DNA from 2 places in the Oceanobacter sp. ABM4_470 genome. Region 2 is predicted to be linked to the other one. Evidence: riboswitches for the same ligand, from Rfam matches in the RefSeq annotation. Region 2 holds a riboswitch; the other holds the start of a gene.
The links. Region 2 has a riboswitch for cobalamin ahead of ACXADJ_RS02310 (TonB-dependent receptor plug domain-containing protein). Riboswitches for the same ligand answer to the same signal wherever they lie in the genome.
Positions count from the first base shown of each region.

Region 1 (3,461 bases), 1.3 Mb from region 2:
TGCGTGACGCCATCGCCGCAGGCGGTAAGCCTTACACGCCGGTCAAGGCGGAAGCCAATGACGTGGCGGTATTGCAGTACACCGGTGGAACCACCGGCGTTGCCAAAGGCGCGATGCTGACTCACCGCAACCTGATTGCCAATATGTTGCAGTGTCATGGCCTGTTCAAAATGGCGTTGAAAGAAGGTGTTGAAACCGTCGTAGCGCCGCTGCCGCTGTATCACATTTACGCCTTTACCGTGCATTGCATGGTGCTGCTGGAAACCGGTAACTGCTCTTTGCTGGTGCCGAACCCGCGCGACATCGACGGTTTCGTCAGCCTGCTGAAAAAGAATACCTTCTCGGGCTTTGTTGGTCTGAACACCTTGTTTGTTGCGATGTGCAATCGTGACGACTTCAAGGCGCTGGATTTTTCCGGCCTGAAACTGACCATCTCTGGTGGTATGGCGCTGACTTCAGGTGCGGCCAAGCAGTGGAAGGAAATCACCGGTTGTGAAATTGCCGAAGGTTACGGCATGACCGAAACTTCGCCAGTGGTGTCTTTCAACCCACCGGGCTACGTCAAGCTGGGTACCATCGGTATGCCGGTGGCGGGCACGTTGTGTAAAACCGTAGACGCAGATGGTAACGACCTGCCATTTGGTGAGCCGGGTGAGCTGTGCGTGAAAGGCCCGCAGGTAATGAAGGGTTACTGGAAGCGTGAAGCGGCAACGGATGAGAGTTTCTTGCCGGGTGCTGATGGTCAGCCAGCACGTGAATGGCTACGCACGGGTGATATTGCGGTGATTCAGGACGACGGTTACATGCGCATCGTTGACCGCAAAAAAGACATGATCATTGTCTCTGGCTTCAACGTGTATCCGAATGAAGTGGAAGATGTTGTGGCGTCTCACCCAGCTGTAACCGAAGTGGCCGCGATTGGTGTGCCCGACCTGAAAAGCTCGGAAGCCGTGAAAGTATTCGTGGTCGCAACCGGCGAAGTCAGCGAAGACGAGCTGCGCGCCTGGTGTAAGGAACGTCTGACCGCCTATAAGGTGCCGCGCCACATTGAATTCCGCTCGGAATTGCCAAAAACCAATGTGGGCAAAATTCTCCGTCGTGAATTGCGCGACGAAGAGCTTGCCAAGCAGAAGTAAGAGCTGCTGTTTAGCGCCAACAAAAGCCAGAGCGTCGCTCTGGCTTTTTTGTATCCGGCGCTGGCGCAAGCGTTCTTGATGCCCGTGCGTCGAATTTCCTTTGTCTTCCTGTTATATTTCAGCCTTTCAGGTGTCTGAAGGCGGCCAAGGGAGTGGGGCTGTGTGAATCCAGCGCTGTACCTGTCATCTTCAGAGTAAATGGGAATCCGGTTTGAATCCGGAGCTGTCCCCGCAACTGTAAGGTCTTCGACCGAGCCAGATACCAGCCTGACCAAGGTTCAACTTCGTGCGGGAGTTCACGAGGCATCTGGACAGACGCTCCGGTCTTCGTTGCCCAACGAGGACGTCGGCTTGCCTATCCAATGCCCGTGCTTTTGTTAAAACAGGCAGGCGCATTGGCTTCATCACCACCATCATTTACATCATCCAAATCGGGTTCTGGGTCCGTCTCTGGATTGCGAGCAGACTTGCAAACAGGCGTGCAGATTCAAGGACTGTCGCTTTGTACCGCTGAGCCGTCGGCCATTCTGGATAACCTGACGCTGGACCTGCCAGTAGGGCAGGTGACCGGTGTGTTGGGCCCGAACGGTGCAGGAAAAACCAGCTTGCTACGTGCCATCGCCGGGTTCGATTCCGCGCCGTTAAGCCGTACGGGGGAGGTTCACTGGCAAGGGCAGAGCACCCATGACATGTCGGTACAAGCCCGCGCTCGGGAGATTTCTATGGTCAGCCAGATGCATGACTCGGTGTTTGCCTTGAGTCTGAATCAGGTGGTGCGGATGGGGCTATTGCCGCATCAAGGGCTGTTTTCCATGCCATCTGCCAGTGACGAACAGGAAGTGGCGGATGCGCTACAGCGCGTTGGTCTGGCCAATAAGGCGCAACGGGTGTTTTCCAGTCTATCGGGCGGCGAACAGCAACGAGGCCTGATTGCCCGAGCTTTGGTGCAGAAAGCCCAACTGTTGATTCTGGATGAGCCAATCAATCACCTCGATGTCTATTACCAGCATGATGTGCTCGGCCTGCTGCGCCAGCTGTCCCATAGCCATGGCCTGACGGTTGTTATGAGTCTGCACGATCTCAACCTTGCCAGTTTCTACTGCGACCAGTTGGTGCTGTTACAGCACGGCAAGTTGCAAGCGGCGGGGCGCAGTGTCGATGTTCTGGATACTGAGCTGCTCGAACGTGTGTTCGGGCTTCCGTGTGTGGTTCGTCATGAGCCGCATGGCTCGCGTGTCGATTTTTGCCCTTCTGGCACAGGTTACGGTCTGAGCGAAGCTACCCCACTTACTACCTCGCCTGCTGCCCCGCGAACTAACCCGCCTACTTCCCTGCAAGAGGGAAGCGCATGATCACTTCCGTGCAGGGTGTTCGCATGGTATGGCCGTTGCTGGTGTTGCTGGCGGTTGTTTCACCATTGATTTCCCTTTGGTTTGGTTCCGCCGATTTACCAGACGGCACTGTGTGGGCTTGCCTGACAGATCAATGTCCACGGCCGGTGGATCAGGCCATTTTCTACGATTTGCGATTGCCTCGGGTGCTGGCAGCCTTGCTGGTTGGTGGCGGTCTGGCGGTCGCTGGTGCCAGTTTGCAGAACGTCACTCGCAATGGCCTGGCGGACCCTTATTTGTTCGGTGTAGTCGCAGGCGCAGGCCTTGGGGCATCGATTGTCAGCGTGTTACCCGGCGTCAGTAATTGGGTGCCGGACGGCGTTGCCTTGCCGATGGCGGCGTTTATTGGGTCATCACTGGCGGTCGTGCTGGTGCAAGCGTTGGCCACCAGCGCCTGGGCCAGAACGCCCGAACAACTGCTGCTGGCGGGTGTGGCGGTATCGCTGATGCTGGGCGCCATGACGCATTTTGTGTTGTACCTGGGCGAACCCTTTGCAGCCAACAAGGTGATGTTCTGGTTGATGGGCAGCCTTAGCCGCGTTGAACTGCATCAGCTGGCGATTATGGCGCTGCCATTGCTTGTTGCCGTGGCCTTGCTTTGGCTACTGGGTCGTCGTTTTGATGCCATGTTGCTCGGCGATGACACCGCCCGTTCGCTGGGGGTTGAAGCCTCCACCATGCGCGCGATCGGGATGGTCATATGTGCGGGTCTGACCGCTGTGGTCGTTGCCTACTGCGGTGGCATCGGCTTTGTTGGCCTGATGATTCCTCACATTGTACGACGTTGGGTCGGTGTCTCGACCCGTCAGGTAGTACCGGCCAGTTTGCTGTTGGGCGGTGCTTTTTTGGTGTGGGCGGACGTGCTGGCCCGCAGTGCGTCGCCCGACCATGAAATCCCAATCGGTATTCTGACGTCGGCGATTGGCAGTGTGTT
Region 1 is NZ_JBSWTR010000001.1:1,770,388-1,773,848, reverse strand. Features, by position in the region: gene ACXADJ_RS07795 (AMP-binding protein) at 1-1,136, shown strand, start outside; cobalamin riboswitch at 1,275-1,421, shown strand; gene ACXADJ_RS07790 (ABC transporter ATP-binding protein) at 1,616-2,488, shown strand; gene ACXADJ_RS07785 (FecCD family ABC transporter permease) at 2,485-3,461, shown strand, end outside.
Region 1: it holds a riboswitch for cobalamin, as region 2 does, so the genes downstream of both, ACXADJ_RS07790 (ABC transporter ATP-binding protein) here and ACXADJ_RS02310 (TonB-dependent receptor plug domain-containing protein) in region 2, are expected to answer to the same signal.

Region 2 (3,461 bases):
AAAATGGAAGAAATGATGGTGCAGTCGGAAAAAATGCTCACCGTCGGTGGACTGGCCGCTGGCATGGCACATGAAATCAACAATCCGCTGGGGGCTATTTTGCAAAACCTGCAAAATATTCGACGCCGTCTGCTGGGCCAACTGCCCGCCAATCGACGCACCGCGGAATCCCTTGGGCTGGATTTGCTGGCACTGGAGCAGTACCTGCAACAACGCGATGTGATCCAGATGATGGACCATATAAAAGACGCCGGAGAACGGGCCGCTGCGATTATTGAAAGTATGCTCAATTTCTCCCGCCAGAACGACGCCATGCTGGAGAGCCAAAGCGTCAGCGACCTGATCGATAACGCCATCAATATCGCCCGATCCGACCTCAACTTCCGCCACGTTGAGCTGCAACACAGCCCAATGGATCACCTACCTGCGGTAAACGCCATTCCCGGCGAAATCGAACAAGTGCTGGTGAACCTGATCAAAAATGGCCTGCAAGCGCTGTCGCAATACCACACCGACGACGAACCGGAATGGAAACCCGTGATTCGCCTGCACGCCTGGCGCAATGGCGACCTCGTTAGCATCAGCGTTGAAGATAACGGCAGCGGCGTACCGGCCGACAAAGTCGCCCACGTGTTTGAACCCTTTTTCACCACCAAAGAAGTCGGCGAAGGCACCGGCCTGGGGCTATCGGTGTCGTATTTTATCGTCACCAACCACCACAAAGGCCAAATGCTCTACCGCCACGCCGAACCCCACGGTGCGCGGTTTATCGTCAAATTGCCAATCAGTAAATAAGCACTGGCCATCTTTTGTAGAGCAGGTTTAGAACAGATGTAGGTCAGATAAACGTAGGTCAGATAAAGACGCGCAGCGACTGCCATCTGACGCAGCCATGTTGAATCCCCCACCACATACGTGGGAGGTAGCTTGCCTGCGTTTATCCGGCTTCGCCGGACGGATGGGACATGTCCCATCCCTACACATTAGGTTATGGCACTTGTAGGGTAGAGGCATGCCTCTACTTGCCTGCGATTATCCGGCTTCGCCGAGCGGATGGGGCATGCCCCATCCCTACAACATCATCAAACACCGACGCACTGCGGCCATTTCTACCACTCAGCCGCCACTTCTTGACCAATTTTCCCCTTCCCTATACTCTTCCGCGCTTGATCAGGTGCCCTTGTACAAAACACAACCAGTTTTTCAGGGTTAAACGGGAAGTTCGGTTCCTCTGGCAACTGCCAGACATTCCGACGCTGCCCCCGCAACGGTGATCGACCCAAGCAACAACCGCAATGCCAGCCGCATTTGCAGCCACTGCTCTGACGAGCGGGAAGGCGTTGTTGCCGAGCCCATTGGCTCTGGTCGTAAGCCCGGATACCGGCCTGATTGCAATACTGACGTTGCGGAGGGCGACGGGAAAGTAGTCAAGCCTGCCGGAGCCCGTCTGCGCTCTGGTGCTTCGTCGTCCCTTTCCCACAATCCCGTCCGCAGTAACTCCCATGCAAGGACACCGGATTGAATTCACCCACGGCCCCAACCTCCCGACACTCCAGTCTGGTATTTATCATCAAGAATATGCTGGTTTCCGCCTTGTGGGTCGTCGGCCTGATGCTGGCGGTACTGCCGCATTCTTCCCGTGGTGAAACTCTGTCGAACAACACCTCAGGGGCGCAGTCCGGTACCAGCGATGAACAACCCCTTGATGAACAACCCCTTAATGAACAAACCACAGATGAACAAATCACCAATGACCAAATAGTGGTCTACGGCCACACCGTCACAGAAAACCAGCAGCTGCGCAGCTTTGATGCCAGCCAACTGGCCGACGGTTACCGCAATCTGGGGGAATTTCTGTCGTCTTTGAACGGCGTTCAGGTGCAGGCACTCGGCGGCATGGGCGACCCGGTGCTGGTGTCGATCCAGGGGGCAAGCACCAACCAGACCCGCGTGCTGGTAAACGGCGTTCTGCAAAACAGCGGTCAATTTGGCCACTACGATTTGGCTGATATACCGCTAGGCAATATTGAACGTATCGACGTCATCACCAGCGCCAGTGACAGCAGCGACGGCTCGGTGACCAACGATCAGGCTATTGGCGGCACGATTAACATCATTACCCGCAACGCCGACCAAGCCAGCCAACAGCTGCAACTGGGCGCAGGCAGTTACGGCACCTTGTCGGCTAACCTGAACACCTCTGCGGAAGTGCTGGGCACACCTATCGCGGTGAGCATCGACCATCAGCAAAGCGATAACAACTACTCCTACGCGGTCCCCAATCCACAAAACTCCAGCCAGCTGTACGTTAAGCAAGACCTCAACAACGCCGCGTTCCGCAAAGACCGCATCGACGTCTCCGCCAGCCTCAGCAGCACTCAAGTGCAAGCCTGGTGGCAAGACCGCGAAAAACAGCTGCCGCAATATGCGCGCAACTCCACACGCAACCGCGCCTTGTTAACCAGCAAACAGCATGGCCTGCGCTTGTCTGGCCATTGGGGCAACGACTGGTACCAAAGCTGGTCATTGAGCCACTCACTTGAGCGTCAGGCCTACAAAGACCCGTTGGCGATCTTCTCTTACACCACCAACGACGACCACTACCGTTACCAGAACACCGAAGCCTCGCTCAGCAGTCAGTTTGGCGAAGCGGCAACAGGTTGGGAGCACTGGCTGTTCACCTTACAAGCCCAGGGCAAAGAACAGACCTACGCCAGCCGCTACAGCAGCCCGCTCAGCAACAGCGACAACTGCAACGGCCTCGGAAGCCAGTGTGATCAGTTTTCCTGGCTGCAAGAGTGGCAAGCCGGCGGACAGGTAGAATGGCAGAACAACGATCTGACGCTATCGCTGGCATCGACCCATCACCAGCAAACCTCGATGGCCAGAACCCTGCACGGCACCTCCAGCAGCGATGGCGAATCCACCATCAAATGGCCTTCTACTACCGCATCCATCAAGCAGGCGTTTGTATCGGAACACAGCTTCGGCAGCGTGCATTTGAACTGGAAGCGCGCCTTGCGCATCCCCAGCCTGTACGAGCGCTTCGGCGACCAGGGCATGACCCGTGGCAACGCCGATCTGACCCCGGAGCTGGGCCGCACCCTGACCGCAGGCTTTGATATTGAAGCCGATGTATTCGCGCAGCCGTCGTTGGCAGTCACCGTATTTCGGCGTCAATTGCAGAACACCATCGTCGTGGTATACGACCCATCAACCGGGTCAGGTCGTTACGAAAACAGCGCCGATGCCGTCATGAAAGGCCTGGAGTGGCAGTTGAAAAGCCGTTTTGGCAGCTCTCAATCCGCCTTTGGAAGCTGGCAGTTATCGCTGGCTGGCAGCCACTATTCCAGCACCAGCAGCAGCGACACCAAGTCGTACGACGATAAACAACTGCCTTCCATTTATCACCAACGTTTGCTCAGCAAGCTGCAGTGGCAAAGCGTGAATCAGGCGACCCG
Region 2 is NZ_JBSWTR010000001.1:515,271-518,731, reverse strand. Features, by position in the region: gene ACXADJ_RS02315 (sensor histidine kinase) at 1-795, shown strand, start outside; cobalamin riboswitch at 1,156-1,403, shown strand; gene ACXADJ_RS02310 (TonB-dependent receptor plug domain-containing protein) at 1,519-3,461, shown strand, end outside.